4 regions of the Desulfobaculum sp. genome follow, and region 1 is predicted to be linked to each of the others. Evidence: predicted binding sites of a transcription regulator. Region 1 holds the regulator's gene; each other region holds the start of a gene.
What was found. The regulator sigma-54, encoded in region 1, starts transcription at its own class of promoters, with help from an activator protein. The targets are predictions, from matches to a motif close to CTGGCACGGNNNNTGCTT.
Positions count from the first base shown of each region.

Region 2: ACY69P_RS04800 (NifB/NifX family molybdenum-iron cluster-binding protein) is a predicted target of sigma-54. The motif match lies at 2,431-2,448, and genes of this name have one in related genera.
Region 3: ACY69P_RS02160 (periplasmic heavy metal sensor) is a predicted target of sigma-54. The motif match lies at 2,028-2,045, and genes of this name have one in related genera.
Region 4: ACY69P_RS06055 (NifB/NifX family molybdenum-iron cluster-binding protein) is a predicted target of sigma-54. The motif match lies at 2,186-2,203, and genes of this name have one in related genera.

Region 1 covers NZ_JBUDSW010000070.1:5,292-9,099, reverse strand. The annotation lists gene lptC (LPS export ABC transporter periplasmic protein LptC) at 1-194, shown strand, start outside; gene ACY69P_RS06495 (LptA/OstA family protein) at 197-700, shown strand; gene lptB (LPS export ABC transporter ATP-binding protein) at 702-1,424, shown strand; gene rpoN (RNA polymerase factor sigma-54) at 1,649-3,103, shown strand; gene hpf (ribosome hibernation-promoting factor, HPF/YfiA family) at 3,210-3,767, shown strand; gene ACY69P_RS06475 (PTS sugar transporter subunit IIA) at 3,764-3,808, shown strand, end outside.
Region 2 covers NZ_JBUDSW010000048.1:3,342-7,149, reverse strand. The annotation lists gene ACY69P_RS04815 (hydrogenase maturation nickel metallochaperone HypA/HybF) at 1-111, shown strand, start outside; gene hypB (hydrogenase nickel incorporation protein HypB) at 163-825, shown strand; gene ACY69P_RS04805 (sigma-54 interaction domain-containing protein) at 977-2,320, shown strand; gene ACY69P_RS04800 (NifB/NifX family molybdenum-iron cluster-binding protein) at 2,514-2,981, shown strand; gene ACY69P_RS04795 (NifB/NifX family molybdenum-iron cluster-binding protein) at 2,982-3,341, shown strand; gene ACY69P_RS04790 (ATP-binding protein) at 3,352-3,808, shown strand, end outside.
Region 3 covers NZ_JBUDSW010000018.1:7,323-11,130, forward strand. The annotation lists gene ACY69P_RS02150 (glycosyltransferase family 2 protein) at 1-419, opposite strand, end outside; gene ACY69P_RS02155 (MFS transporter) at 657-1,811, shown strand; gene ACY69P_RS02160 (periplasmic heavy metal sensor) at 2,089-2,574, shown strand; gene ACY69P_RS02165 (two-component system sensor histidine kinase NtrB) at 2,681-3,808, shown strand, end outside.
Region 4 covers NZ_JBUDSW010000064.1:6,138-9,945, forward strand. The annotation lists gene ACY69P_RS06040 (YjdF family protein) at 64-486, shown strand; gene ACY69P_RS06045 (hypothetical protein) at 552-836, opposite strand; gene ACY69P_RS06050 (rubrerythrin family protein) at 977-1,471, shown strand; gene ACY69P_RS06055 (NifB/NifX family molybdenum-iron cluster-binding protein) at 1,646-2,140, opposite strand; gene hisF (imidazole glycerol phosphate synthase subunit HisF) at 2,370-3,149, opposite strand; gene hisH (imidazole glycerol phosphate synthase subunit HisH) at 3,139-3,783, opposite strand.

The DNA.
Region 1 (3,808 bases):
TGTATTCCAAGCGTCTGAACTATGACGGCGAGGCGCGGATTATCACCGTACGCGAGGATGTCCGCATTGTGCGCGAGGGCATGACCCTCCGCGCGCCGGAAGTCGTCTATGATCTTTCCACCAATGTCATCACCGCCACCGGGGGCGTGGAGTCCGTCATGGACGGCATGGCCGCCCCGGGCAGGGAGAAGTAGCCTTGAAGACGTTTGCACGCACCGCCGCACTCGCCCTTGCGGGTGTGCTCGTAGCGGCCTCGCTGGCATTTGCCGCGGCCGCCGATACCGTACCGACCAAAATCACCTCTCAGAAAACCGTTTACGACGAAAGCGGCAAGACCGTCGTCTTTACGGGAGATGTGCTCGTCACCCGGCCGGATATGCAAATCTGGTCCGACAAGATGACGGTGCACCTCACCCCGTCCAATACGCCGGATACCCCCGGAACCATCCGGAAAATTGTCGCCACCGGCAACGTGCGCCTGAGGCGCGAGGGCAAGACCGGCACCTGCCGCAAGGCCGTGTACACCGCCGAGGAAGGCCTGTTGACCCTCACCGGCAAGCCCGTGCTCAAGGATGGCGAAAATAGCATCGCCGGCAAGATTATCCGCCTGTGGCTCAAGGATAACCGTAGCGAAGTGGAAAGCGGCGACGCACCTGTGGAAGCCATCTTCTTCACCCCGGCTGACGGGGGCGGCAAGTAGCATGAGTGTCCTTTCAGCCAATGATCTGTGCAAGATCTATGGGCAGCGCAAGGTTGTGCAGGATATCGCCGTCAATGTGGCGCAGGGCGAGGTTGTTGGTCTGCTTGGCCCTAACGGCGCGGGCAAGACCACCACGTTCTACATGCTGGCGGGCATCATCAAGCCCAACGGCGGCGCGGTGCACCTTGACGACGAGGCCATCACCATGCTGCCCCTGCACGAGCGCGCCCGCCTCGGCATGAGCTACCTGCCGCAGGAAAGCTCCATCTTCAAAAAGCTGTCCGTGCGGCAGAATCTGGAGATTATTCTGGAGCAGAGCGGGCTGGACAGCGCAGAGCAGAAGCGGCGCGCGGACCAGCTGCTGGACGAGCTTGGCATCACGCGCCTTGCGGACCAGAAGGCCATGCACCTCTCCGGCGGTGAGCGCAGGCGGCTCGAGATCGCCCGCGCGCTTATTCTGAATCCGAAATTCATGCTGCTGGATGAGCCTTTTGCGGGGATTGACCCCATCGCCGTGGATGACATACAAGGAATTGTACGCGGGCTGAAGGAGAAGGGCATTGGCGTGCTCATTTCCGACCATAACGTCCGCGAAACCCTGCGTATTTGCGACAGGGCCTACCTTGTCTACGAAGGCCGCATCATCCTGAGCGGCACTCCGGAAGAAATTTGTGCCGATCCTAAGGCTCGCCGGGTCTACCTTGGCGAGACGTTCTGCCTGTAACCTTCCGGAAATTCTATATAAATCCCTATATTCAAGAACCTTGCCAGTCTTGGTTGCAAGCTTGTTGTGAATGTGGCATGGTGCTTGTGCGGTCGGTAACGAAGTCCGCACAAGCACCATTTTTTTTAGATGCCGTAGGCACTGTCGCACTTCCGCCCCCTTTGACGGGGCAGCCTGATACGGAATCTGCAACGCCAACATTTCGCAAGAAGACATAAGCCAACATGGCACTTGAACTACGACAACAACTCAAGCTCTCTCAGCAACTGGTCATGACACCGCAGTTGCAGCAGGCCATCAAGCTGCTGCAGCTCTCCCGCGTGGAGTTGGTGGACATGGTCCAGCAGGAACTCCTCGAGAATCCCCTTCTGGAGGAGGCCGCCGTCGAGCCGTCGCAGGAGAAGGCCGAGGCCGAGCAGGACGCCCGGTCGGCAGAAGCCGTAGACAACGGCGAAGCCATGGCCGATGGCGTTGGCGATCAGGACGCGATGCAGGGCGCGGATTGGGAAAACTACCTCGGGGAGTTCTCTTCCACGGGGCGGCAGTCCTCGGCGCGTGAAGCGGAAATCCCGGAGGAGGGCTTGTCCTTTGAGGCCCGCCTTTCGTCCAAGCCATCGCTGGAAGGGCATCTGGAATGGCAGATCCGCCTCTCGGACATGACGCCGGAGCAGGTGAACATCGCAGAGGTCATCCTCGGCAACCTTGGCTCGCAGGGCTACCTGCAAAGCACCGTTGAGGAAATCGCCGAGGAAGCCAAGTGCTCCGTAGACGCCGTGGAGGAAACGCTGCACCGCGTCCAGCGCATGGACCCCGTGGGCGTTGCCGCCCGCGACCCGCGCGAGTGTCTGCTTGTGCAGCTGGAGGTCAACGGCTACGACGACCCCATCCTGCACTCCCTCGTCAGCGACCACCTGGAGGACCTTGAAAAGCGCCGCTACAAGCCGCTGGCGCGCAAGTTCCGCCTCACCCTTGAAGGCCTCAAGGAATACCTCGACTTTCTGCAAACCCTCGACCCCATGCCCGGTGCTGCCTTTGGCAGTGGCGAGGCGCAGTACGTCAGCCCGGATGTGCACGTCTACAAGTACGAGGATGACTTCGTCATCGTACTCAATGACGACGGTTTGCCGCAGCTGACGGTCAATGATTTCTATCTTGATTCCGTGAAGGATGGGCGCGGCGCGCCGGAGAAGGAATACCTGCACGAGCGCCTGCGTTCCGCCCAGTGGCTGATGAAAAGCCTGTACCAGCGCCAGCGGACCCTCTATAAGGTTATGGAGAGTCTTGTGCGCTTTCAGCGTGGGTTCTTTGAGCATGGCGTGACCCGTCTGAAGCCCCTTATCCTCAAGGATGTGGCCGATGACATCGAGATGCACGAATCCACCATCAGCCGCATTACCACCAGCAAGTATGTGTCCACGCCCCATGGCGTGTTCGAGTTGAAATTTTTCTTCAACAGCGCCCTCGGTATGGACGACGGATCGCAGGTCGGCTCCGAGAGCGTGAAGGCACACATCAAGGAACTCATCGGAAAGGAAGATACCAAAAAGCCTCTTTCGGACGAGAAAATCGCCGAGATCCTCAAAGGGCGGCTTCAGGTCAACATCGCACGGCGAACTGTTGCCAAATATCGCAGCTCCCTCGGCATACCGTCCTCCTCCAAACGCAAGCAGGTCTTTTAGGAGGGGCGGAGCGGCGACAACACCCTTTATTTTCAGGCTGAATGCAAGTACACTTTCCTCTATGGTGAGTATTCGATCCAACCCCAGCAGTTAAGGAGGATCGTCGATGAACATCAGCTTGACCTTTAAGAATTTCGAGCCTTCGGACCATCTCAAGCAGTATGCCCGCAAGCGCTTTGAAAAGCTGATCAAGTACGCCGATACCGGCAATGCCGAGTTGCAGATCAACCTGAGTGTGGAGAAGTTTCGCCACATCGCGGAGGTCTCGCTTGCCGGGGACAATATGAACATGTCCGCCGTTGAGGAATCGGAAGACATGTACTCCTCCATCGACCTTGTGCTGGACAAGATGTCCGCACAGGTCCGCAAGATGCGTGAAAAGGACAAGGACCGCCGCCGCGCGCGCGATACCGTGCGCCAGGAGGACGTCGCCGCCCTTGGCGGATTCGACGCCGAGGACATGGACGCCGCATCCGGCCCTGTCATCGTGCAGGCCGATACCTACACGCCCAAGCCCATGATGGCCGACGAGGCCGCCATGCAGCTGGACACCTTCAAGTATGATTTCCTCGTGTTCCGCAACGCTGAAACCGAACGGGTCAATGTCATCTACCGCCGCAAGACCGGCGAGTACGGCCTCATTGATCCCGGGATGTACGAATGAAGCTCGGAGATTTTGTCGATAGCGATTTGATATTCCCTGAA
Region 2 (3,808 bases), on a different contig from region 1:
CCGGAAGAGCCGGACGCCCTGTTCGTCCCCTGCCCCGACTGCGGCGAGGGAATAGGGCACAAGGTGCTGCAGGGCAAAGAACTCTACCTTGACAACATGGAGGCCGAATAAGGCCCACTCCGCCACAGGCGGACCCGCAACATGATTCCAAGGAGACAGGACATGGAAATCCCAGTTGTACGAAACATCCTTGAGGCAAACGACCGCATCTCCGCCCAGTTGCGAAAGAGATTTGCGCAGAACAAGGTGCTGGTGCTGAACCTCATCAGCTCCCCCGGGTCCGGCAAGACCTCCACGCTGGAGCGTACGCTGGAAGACCTGCGCAACGAGTTCAAAATGGCCGTCATCGAGGGCGACATCCTCACGGACAACGACGCCAAGCGCGTTGCCGCCACTGGCGCGCAGGCCGTGCAGATCAACACCGACGGCGCATGCCACCTCGACGGCTCCATGATTCTGGAAGCCCTTGAGTCCATCGACCTTGAGGGGCTGGACATCCTGTTCGTGGAAAACGTGGGCAACCTTGTGTGCCCTGCCGAATTTGAAGTGGGCGAAGACTTCAAGGTCGCCCTGCTGTCCGTGACCGAAGGCGACGACAAGCCGGAGAAGTACCCACTGCTCTTTGCCGAATCCGCCGTCATGGTCCTGAACAAGATCGACCTGCTGCCCTACGTGGACTTTGACATGGAAAAGGCCCGCCGCTTCGCCACCGGCCTGAACAAGGACATCAGCATCTACCCCGTCTCCTGCAAGACCTGCGAAGGCCTCGACGGCTGGTACGCATGGCTGCGCCAGAAGGTGAAGGAAAAGAAGCAGGCCGAATAGCGCGCCGCACGGCCAGCACCGCTGCGCCGTCCCCCGCGCACAACGCCGCGCCAAAGACGACATCATCAAGGAGCATGCGCCGCGCGGCGCATGCTCCTTGTCCGCTTCTCCCCCCTGTGGGCAAGCGGGCTACGTAAGGAGACAGGAGCCAATGCCGTTCCCGGACAATCTCCCCGGAGAAGCCATCCTCAATTCCATTGCCGACGGTGTGTTCACCGTGGATTTGGACTGGACCATCACGTCCTTTAATCAGGCGGCCTCGCGCATCACGGGCGTGCCCGCGGAGGAAGCCATCGGCCAAAAATGCTGGGAGGTCTTCCACTCCAGCATCTGCGACGGCGACTGCGCCCTGCGCACCTGCCTGCGCGAAACCGGCTCCATCTCCAACAAGTCCATCTTCATCGTCCGCCCGGACGGGGAGAAGGTGCCCATTTCCATCTCCGCCTCGCCCCTGTACGACTGCGACGGCAACGTCGTAGGCGGCGTAGAGACCTTCCGCGACCTCACGGACATCCACCTCATCCGCAAGGAAATGCAGGAGTCCTACACCTTTGAGGACATCGTGGGCAAATCCGAGGCCCTGTCGCGCACCTTCCGCATATTGCCCCACATCGCCAAAAGTCAGGCCACGGTGCTGTTGCTTGGCGAATCCGGCACCGGCAAGGAGCTGTTCGCCCGCGCCATCCACAACCTGAGCAGCCGCAAAGACGGGCCCTTTGTCGCCGTCAACTGCGGCGCCTTGCCGGATACCCTGCTGGAGTCCGAGCTGTTCGGCTACAAGGCCGGAGCCTTCACCGACGCCAAACGCGACAAGGCCGGACGCTTTCAAACCGCGCGCGGCGGCACGCTGTTCCTCGACGAAATCGGCGATATGCCGCAGAACCTGCAAGTGAAGCTCCTGCGCGTTTTGCAGGAAAAAGTCTTTGAACCGCTGGGGTCCGAAACGCCCGTAAAGGCCGATGTCCGCGTCATCGCCGCCACCAACCGCGACCTGCAGGCCCTCGTGGATGAAGGCACCTTCCGCCAAGACCTCTATTACCGCCTGAACGTCGCGCAGATGCACCTGCCCGCCCTGCGCGAGCGCCGCGAGGACATCCCCCTGCTGGTGGACTACTTTGTGCGCAAGCTCAACGCCCTGCAGGGCAAGGACGTGGAAGGCGTGTCCGAGGACGTGCTGTCCATCCTTATGCGCCACCCCTTCCCCGGCAACGTGCGCGAGCTGGAAAACGTCCTTGAATTCGCGTTCATCCTCTGCCCCTCCGGCTTTGTGCAGGTGGAGCATCTGCCCGAGCACCTCCAGCCCGAAGAGGACGCCGCGCCCATCGCAGCCGGTGACGACCAGCCCATGTCGCTGGAGCGCATCAAATGCCGCGCCGTGGCCCGCGCGCTGGCCCGTAACGGCGGCAAACGTATGAAGACCTGCCGCGAGCTGGAAATCTCCAAGGACACACTCCGGCGCATGATACGCCGCTGTCAGGATATGGGCGAATTTTAAGCCCTGCCCGCCTTAGCGCGGGCTTTTTTTTCGCCTGTTTTACGATTACGGGGCACAGCGTACAAAGCGCAACATGCTGAATTTCAACACTTTTCAACCAAAAGCACATTTTGGCACCATCTATGCTCATCCCCTCCCGAACACGGGCCATGGCATTTCGCCACGCCCACAATCCCGTTGCCGAGGACCACGCATGAACCTCTGTTTGGCATGCTTCGAAGACCGGCTGGCCTCTCTGCTCGAAAACACAACGAGCTTCCGCCTCTACCGCGTAGAGGACGGCACGGCGACCCCCGCCGGGGGCTTCGACATCGCCCAGAACGATACCGCGCGCCTTGTAAGCGCCCTCACCTCCTATAAGGTGGACTCCCTCGTCTGTGGTGGCGTTACCGGCTGTACGCGCCGGATGCTGCTTCAGGCCGGGCTGGACGTTCGCCCATGGGTGCGGGGCACCATTGAAGACGTGCTCAGCGCCGTGCTGGACGATAGTCTCGAACATCTCGCCATGCCCGGATGCGGCGGCAGACGCTGCGGCAGAGGCCGCATGGAGAGCGACCTTATCGCTCCCGGTTGCCGCGAACGCCGTCAGGGCTGCGGACAGGGGCACGGCATGGGTCACGGACGAGGCACGGGAAATACTCCGAAAAAGGGAGGCGCATAGATGAAAATCGCCATCACCAGTCAGGGCCAGACTCTGGACAGCTCCATCGACCCCCGCTTCGGCCGCGCCGCCGGATTCGTCCTTGTGGATACCGAAAGCGGCGACATCGACTACGCAGACAACACGCAAAACCTTACCCTGGCGCAGGGCGCGGGCATTCAGGCCGCGCAGAATGTGGCCCGCACGGGCGCACAGGCCGTCATCACCGGCCACGTTGGCCCCAAGGCCTTCACTGCACTGAACAAGGGCAAGATTGACATTTACCTTGGCGCGGCGGGCACCGTGCAGGAAGCGCTGGACGCCTTCAAGTCCGGCAAGCTGAGCGCAGCCGACGCCGCCGACAAGGAAGGCCACTGGTAGGCCGGGGAGAATGGATACCACGATGCTGAATATAGCCGTTGCCAGCGGAAAGGGCGGCACGGGCAAAACCACGGTCTCCGCAAACCTCGCCGCATGGCTTGCCTCGCGGGGCACCCATGTCACGGCGCTGGATTGCGACGTGGAGGAGCCCAACCTGCACCTTTTCCTCAAGCCGGATTGGACCGAAACCCGCACCGAGAGCGTGCCCGTCCCCGTCGTGGACGAGGACGCCTGCCTCGGCGAGGAGTGCCGCAAGTGCGTAGACCTCTGCCGCTTTAAGGCGCTCATCATGATGGGCGGGTCGGTCATGGTCTTTCCCGAACTCTGTCACGGATGCGGCCTGTGCAACCTTGCATGCCCAGCAAACGCCATCACCGAGGGCGAGCGCGAAATCGGCATCGTCAGGCAAGGCCCGGCCACGGTTTCCGGCGCCAAGGGGCTCATCGTCACCGGCGGTGAACTCCGCA
Region 3 (3,808 bases), on a different contig from region 1:
GCCACGGTGGAGGCCAGCACCACGCGGGGGTGGTTCTTGTGCATCTTGTACGCGGCGATGAGCCGTTCCAGCCAGCGGGGCGTGACAAAGACGTCCTCGTACATCTTGATGATGACGTCGTCGATGTGGCGGGCCATGATGATGTTTTGCATAGCGACCACGGCCGGCACGTAGCCCCGCGGCGTGGTGTACACGTCAATGACGCCGGGGTGGCGCTGCTGAAAGGACTTGATGAGCAGGGAGTGCTCGTCCGAAACATCGTTGGCGAGGATATAAATCTTCTTGAAGCGGGAGAGGTCGGTGTACAGCTCTAGGCACTTGAGGCACAGGACAAAGCAATCCATGCGGTGCGATGTGATGAGCATCAGCACTGGATGGACGTCTCTCGCCCTTGGGGTGATGTCGATAATCTGTGCCATGTGCCCGCTCCCGGCGGCCTACGGTGAATCACGGTGACAAAAGGGGTAGAGTCTGCCTCTTTGTCACATATGTGATCGGCCGTTACGGAAAATTTCTTTAGGGAAAAAATTGGAGCGGAATGAAAAAAATCCGGAGGGGTGTTCAACTGGTTGGAACACTACACGAATCCGGTGGAAAAAAATAGTGCTTTGGGAGAGAAATGTGCGTTCTTCCCCCTGCATGATGAGGTGCTTTGCATGAACATGTCTCCTTCTGCCCGTCGTCTGTACATATTCCTGATGATACTCACCCTTGCAGGTGCGGTGGGCTTGCAGGGCTGGCGGACGCTGGTCAACAACTTCGCCGTTGATGTGGTGGGTGTTGATGGTCTGGAAATGGGCATTATCCAGTCCATTCGGGAGGTTCCGGGATTTTTGGCCTTTCTGGTGGTGTATCTGCTGCTGTTTATTACGGAGCGGCGGCTTGCGGCATTTTCCATAGCCGTGGTGGGCCTTGGGGTGGCGCTGACGGGCTTTTTCCCCACCACGTGGGGATTGGTGGCTACCACGCTCATCATGTCCTTTGGCTTTCACTACTTTGAAACGGTGAATCAGTCCCTGACGTTGCAGCATTATGACCTTGCCACCGCGCCGCTGGTGTCCGGGCGGCTCAAGGGGTTGACCTCGGTGGGCAACCTTGCCGTGGGCGGGGCGATTTTTGTTTTGGCCGAGGTGTGGGACTACCCCATGCTCTTTGCCGGAGTGGGCTTGGTGGTTGTGGTGGCAGGCCTTGGGGCGCTCTTTGTCCCCATTGCCGACGTGGAGGCGCGCCCGCAGCGCAAGGGCATGCTCCTGCGCAAAAAGTACTGGCTGTATTACCTGCTGACCTTTTTCGCCGGAGCGCGGCGGCAGATTTTTGTGGCCTTCTCCGTGTTCCTGATGGTGGAGCGCCTTGGGTTTACCGTGCAGGAAGTGACGGCGCTGTTCATCTTCAACAACGTGGTGAACTGGTTTGTCTCGCCGCGCATTGGCCGCGCCATCAACCGCTTTGGCGAGCGCGCCGTGCTGAGTGTGGAGTACGCGACGCTTATTGTGGTTTTTGCCGCCTACGGCGTGGTGGAAAGCAAAATGGTGGTCGCCATCCTCTATATTCTGGACCACGTGGTGTTCAACTGCTCCATCGCCATCAGGACCTACTTTCAGAAAATTGCGGACCGCGAGGACATTGCGCCCAGCATGGCTGTGGGCTTTACCATCAACCATGTGGCGGCGGTGGTTATTCCGTTTTGCGCCGGGGCGGTGTGGCTGCTGCACCCCTCGTGGGTGTTCTTTAGCGGGGCGGTTTTGGCGGCGGTTTCGCTGGGATTTGTGCAGTGCATCCGCCTTCCGAAAGCCGAAGACGGCGCCGCTTAAGTTGACCACAATGCCGCGCCCGGCAGGGGTTTTGGGCGCGGCCGTGGCGGCGGGGCCGTAGGGCAGTTGCAGAATGTGCACATACCGGCGGCAGAGATTGCACAAGTGCACACGCTTGCACAAAGTGCACTGATGTGGTGCAATCCACTTGCACAACGGTAGGGCGGCGGGTGAATGCTTTTCTCGTAACAGCTTGAAAAGATTGCGTTTTAGGTTTTGGCACGCCTCGTGCTGTAGCCTAAGAAAACGCAAAAGCCCCAAACAAGGAGCACAAGCTATGACGAAGAAGAACACCACCATCGCAGCATTTGTCGCGGTAGCGGTTTTGACCCTCGCCGCTGTGGCATACGCCGGACCGCATCACGGACAGATGCGCGGCCAGATGGGCGGCCACGGCTGGGGACAGGGATACTGCGGCCAGGGCTATCAGGCACTGAGCCCCGAACAGCAGCAGAAGGCCGACGCCATCGCGCAGCAGTTCTATCAGGACACCAAGCCCCTGCGCGAGCAGATGTACGCCAAGCGCGCCGAGCTGGAAGCTCTGCTGGCCAGCCCCAATGCCGACCAGAGCCGCATCGACGCCGTGACCAAGGACATCGCCAATCTGCGCAGCCAGCTTTTTGAAAAGCGCGTGAAGTTCCGCCAGCAGATGGGTAACGAAACCGGCATCCGTATGCCCATGGGCCGCGGCTACGGCCACGGCGGCTACCACCGCGGTGGTGGCGGTGGCGGCTACTACGGCAACTGCCCCGCTCTCGACTAGCCCCGAACCTTCGCCACGTGGCGGAGGACAACATTACAGCCCCTCCTCATAGCGCCCCCGGGGTCGGTACAGACTGGCCCCGGGGTTGTTATTACAGGATGACCCAATGGAACTTGGTCTCCGGTCAAACAAGGATTCGAATCCCCTCCTCGTCGCCGCCATCGCCCTTGTGGTGCTTGGTCTCGGCATCAGCTACGTCACGTGGCACAATCTTCGCCAGCAGCGCGAAACCATCAACGAACACATGTTTTTGTCCTCCCGCGTAATCCTGCGTGGGATCGAGACAAGCCTCATGCGCGAAATGCGCGGGCACAGGCGGCACGGCATGCGCGGCATGATGCAGCAGCAACAGCCCCTGCCCAGCATCAAGCCGCAGGTGGTGGAGATGCTCTCGGACCTCGTGAATCAGAGCGAGGTGGAATTCCTGTCCCTGTACGCCCAAAATGGACGCATGCTGCTGTCCGTTGGCGCGGAGGGGCTCAATTATCCGGAGATTCCCGGCCACGGGTGGGATGTGCTGCAATCCACCGGCGAGTGGCAGGCCTTCTACTCCGGGGACAAACGCAATATTTTCGTGGCGGCCCTGCGCTCGCGCCGTGGCCTTGGCCAGCTGTGCGAGATGGATTCCGGCATGGGCACCACCGGTGTTGGCGTGCCGTACCTCGTTGTGGGGCTGGATGCCACGCGCCATTTGCAGCAGTTTAAGAAATTTCGCTCCACGGCCATGTATCAGACGCTGTACGTGCTGCTGGTGGCCCTCTTTTTGTGGGGGCTGGCCATTGCCTACCTGCGCCGCCGCGACCAGGGCCGCCGTCTGAACCGTTTGGAGCGCTTCCACTCCCGTTTGCTGGACACCATGCCCGACGGCCTTGTCACCCTTGATGACGACGGCCTCATCCGCGCCGCAAACCCGGCGGCGGAGAACATCCTTGAGGTGGAGGGCAAAAAGCGCCTTGTCGGGCGCATGTGGACGGACTTGCCCCTGCGCAGCGCTGGGGGCCGCGACATTTCCGCGCAGGACAAGTGCGGCTCCGGGCGCACATGGGTGCAGTACGAGTATGCCGGACGCAGCCTTGAAGTGCTGTGCCTGCCCATTCCGCCCTCGGAGCGCGGCGCGGACGAAGCCAGCGAGCGCTTGGTGCTGGTGCGCGACAGAACGGAAATCAAGGCCCTTGAGGACGACCTTGTGGAGGTGCGTCACCTTGCGGCGGTGGGCCGCCTTGCCGCCGGATTG
Region 4 (3,808 bases), on a different contig from region 1:
AGTAACCTTCCCCCCTTGGGTTGTCCGTTTCCGGATGTGCATTCCATTCAAAGGGGTAACCGCATGGAGTTCTACCGCACGAGCTTTTGCATTGTTTTTGAAGACGGCTTTTGGGTCGGGTACGCGGAGATACGGCATCAGGACACCTTCCGCGTGGCGCGCCGTGTGTTTGGCGCGGAGCCGACCGGGCCGGAGATAGCCGCCTTTGCCACTGGTTCGCAGTACCAGCGGCTGGCTTTTTCGCGCCCATTTGCGGCGCAGGAGCGGACGCGCCGGGCGGCAAACCCAAAGCGCCAGCACCGCGAGATAGCGCGCGAGCGCAAGGCCGCCCACGGCGTGAGCAAGGCGCGTGATGCCGCCAAGGAGCAGTATCTGGAAGACAAACAGATGCGCAGGAAAGCAGCGCGGGAACGTCGCGACGCCCTGCGCGAGCGTCGTTTTGCCGAGCGGCAGGAGAAGCGGCGGCAAAAGCGCCGGGGGCATTAGCGCCGCAGTACGGGGCGCATGACGAAATGGCGCGCAGTCGCCGGTGGATGTGTCATCGCAGCGTATTACGTCGCCGCGCGCCCCTGCCCGACAAGGAGCATCAGGTCGTCAATGTTTGGCTGTCCGCAGGCGGCGGGCTGGTAGTCGAGGAATTGCTTGAGGATAATTTCCCCGCAGCCGGGCGAAAAGTAAAAGACGCTGTACGGGCGGTCGTCCTCGTTGAGGGCATTCATTTGCATATCGGCCGCTGCCGTGTTTTGATTCACGGCGTGGATGAACTTGTCCTGAAGCCGGGCGGTTTCTCCGGCCGCGACATCCTGCATGCTGAGCGTTATGCGGTACCAGTCCATGGCTCCTCCTTGGTGCGGGGCGTGGACGGACAACGGATGAATTTTGATGTATCACCGAATAGGCTACATCAGATTGAGGAAAAACGGCAAACCACAAGCGGTTTGCCATCCCCAAAAAAGCTCTCGTAAGGAGACGTGAAATGAGTAAGACCACAGCGAATTTGGAAGCGGCGTTTGCCGGTGAGTCTCAGGCCAACCGCAAGTACCTTGCCTTTGCCGAGAAGGCCGATAAGGAAGGGCTGGCGCAGGTTGCCAAGTTGTTCCGCGCAGCCGCCGCTGCGGAGACGGTGCACGCGCATGCGCACCTGCGTCTGCTCAAGGGCGTCGGTTCCACCAAGGAGAACCTGATGACCGCCATCGCTGGCGAGACGCATGAATTCAAGGAAATGTACCCGGCCATGATTGAGGACGCCAAGGCCGAGGGCGAGCGCGCGGTAGAGCGATACTTTGGCTTTGCCAACGCCGTTGAGGAAGTGCACGCCTGCCTGTACGAAAAGGCGCTGAATGACCCCGAAGGTCTGCCCGCCACGGAATACTACGTCTGTAGCGTGTGCGGCCACGTGCACGAAGGCAAGCCCACGGAGAAGTGTCCTGTCTGCAATGCCAAGCCCGAGGCCTATTTCCTCGTGGACTAACGGCGCGAAAAAGCCAAGACGGCGCGGCTTGTGGCATTGACACCGGCCGCGCCTGTGCGCGCCGGGCTGCCCTGCCGGGCGGCTGCGGCGCGCATGATACGATAGACCGTCCCCGGCCTCGCCGTGGGCGGTCTTTTTTTATGGCACGGGGCCAGTGGATTCGCGGGCTGTGGGTTAGCGTCTGCCGCCGCCCATGCCGCGTCCGCCGCCACCGCCCATGCCGCGGCCACAACCGCCACGGCCACCTCGGCCGCCGCCCATGCCCCGGCCCATGCCGCAACCTGCGCCGCGTCCTACGCCTTGGCCCATGCCTTGACCGCGGCCCTGTCCGGGCTGGGGCGTGCTGGGTGCGGTCTGGCCGGATTCGGCCTGTGCGAGGGCGTCGCTGCATGTGGCGGCGTTCACCGTGATGATGCGCAGGCCCGCCTGCGTCAGCGCGGCTTCGGCCTTGGGGCCAACGCGGCCGGTGATAACGGCCTGTACGCCAGCGTCCACAACGGTCTGCGCGGCCTGAATGCCTGCGCCCTGCGGCTGTGTGGCGGCGGTGTTGTCAATGGCTGCGGTCTGGCCGGTTTCCGTGTCGTGGATGAGAAAGACCGGGGCGCGGCCAAAGCGCGGGTCCAGTGCGCTGGTGAGTTCCGGGCCGGTACTGCTGATTGCATACTTCATGAGGAAAGACCTCCTGTTTTATGTGTTGCTCTGTTGCTTTGAAGTGAGCAAAGGCTGTGCCGGATGTGGAAAGTCAAGAAAGACAGGTGGTTGTGATTTTGTCCGGTTTTAAAAAGGCGCAGGTTTCGCCTGTTCTTGTGCGGGGGAGGGCGCAATATGCGCCCAGACGAAAAAGCCCCCGCGCGGGTGCACGGGGGCTGGACGTGCCGGAAAGGGGCAGGGTGGGCGTTTACCAGACGCTTCGGACTTTGACGCCGCGCTGCTGCATCACGTCCTTGCACTGGCGGATGGAGTATTCGCCGTAGTGGACAATGGAGGCGATGAGCGCCGCGGAGGCGTGGCCTTCGGTGATGGCGTCGGCCATATGTTCGGGCGTGCCAGCACCGCCGGAGGCGATGACCGGGATGTGCACGGCGTCGGCGATGGTGCGGGTCAGGTTCAGCTCATAGCCGTCCTTGGTGCCGTCCGCGTCGATGGAGTTGACGCAGAGTTCGCCTGCGCCAAGGGCTTCGGCGCGCTTCGCCCATGCGATGGCGTCCATGCCCATGTGCTTGCGGCCACCGTGGATGACGATTTCATAGCCAGAGGGAATCGCCTCGGACACGGGAACGCGCAGGACGTCCATGCCCACCACGATGCACTGCGAGCCAAAGGCCGCCGCGCCTTCGGAGATGATGTCCGGGTTCTTTACGGCGGCGGAGTTGACGGAAATCTTCTCCGCACCGGCGAGGAGCACGTCGCGCATATCGCTGACGGTGGAGATGCCGCCGCCAACGGAGAAGGGGATGAAGATTTCCTGCGCCACGGCTTCCACAACCTTGAGCATAATGCCGCGGCGCTCGTGCGAGGCCGTGATGTCGTAGAAGACCAGCTCGTCCGCGCCTTCCTCATAGTAGGTGCGCGCGGTGTCCACCGGGTCGCCGATGTCGATGTTGTCCTTGAACTTGATGCCCTTGGTCAGCCTGCCGTCGCGGACATCAAGGCACGGGATGATGCGCTTACTCAGCATTTTTGACCTCCAGGCAGTAGTCGTGGAAATTCTTGAGCAGGGCGAGGCCGGGCCTGCCGCTCTTTTCGGGATGGAACTGCACGGCCCACAGGCCTTCGCGCCCGTGCATGGCGCAGAATTCGTGCCCGTAGGTGGTGGTGGCCAGAACATACTGTGCGTCCGCGTCCGGGTAGTAGCTGTGCACGTAGTAGAACTCCGCACCCGGCTCAATGCCCCGGAACAGGCGCTCGTCGGGATTCTTCGGCGTGACGGCGTTCCAGCCCATATGCGGGATGCGCACGGGGGTGCCGTCCTCTTCGGTCATGTCGCCGTCAAAGCGGCGGCAGATGCCGGGGATGATGCCGAGGGTGGTGGTGTTGTTCTCCTCCGACGAGTCGAGCATAATTTGGCAGCCCACGCAGATGCCAAGGAGGGGCTTGCCGCTGTCGATAAGCGAGGAGAGAACGGAGTCCAGACCGGTGGAGGTCAGTTCATTCATGGCCTGACCTGCCGCCCCCACACCGGGAAAGATGACGCCGTCTGCACTGCGCAGAACGTCCGCATTGTCCGTGATGGTGCATTCTATGCCCAGATGGTCGAGGGCGCGGCGGACGGAAGTTTGGTTTCCGGCCTTGTAGTCGAGTATTGCGAGCATGTCTTTCTCCTTCGTAGAACTCAGC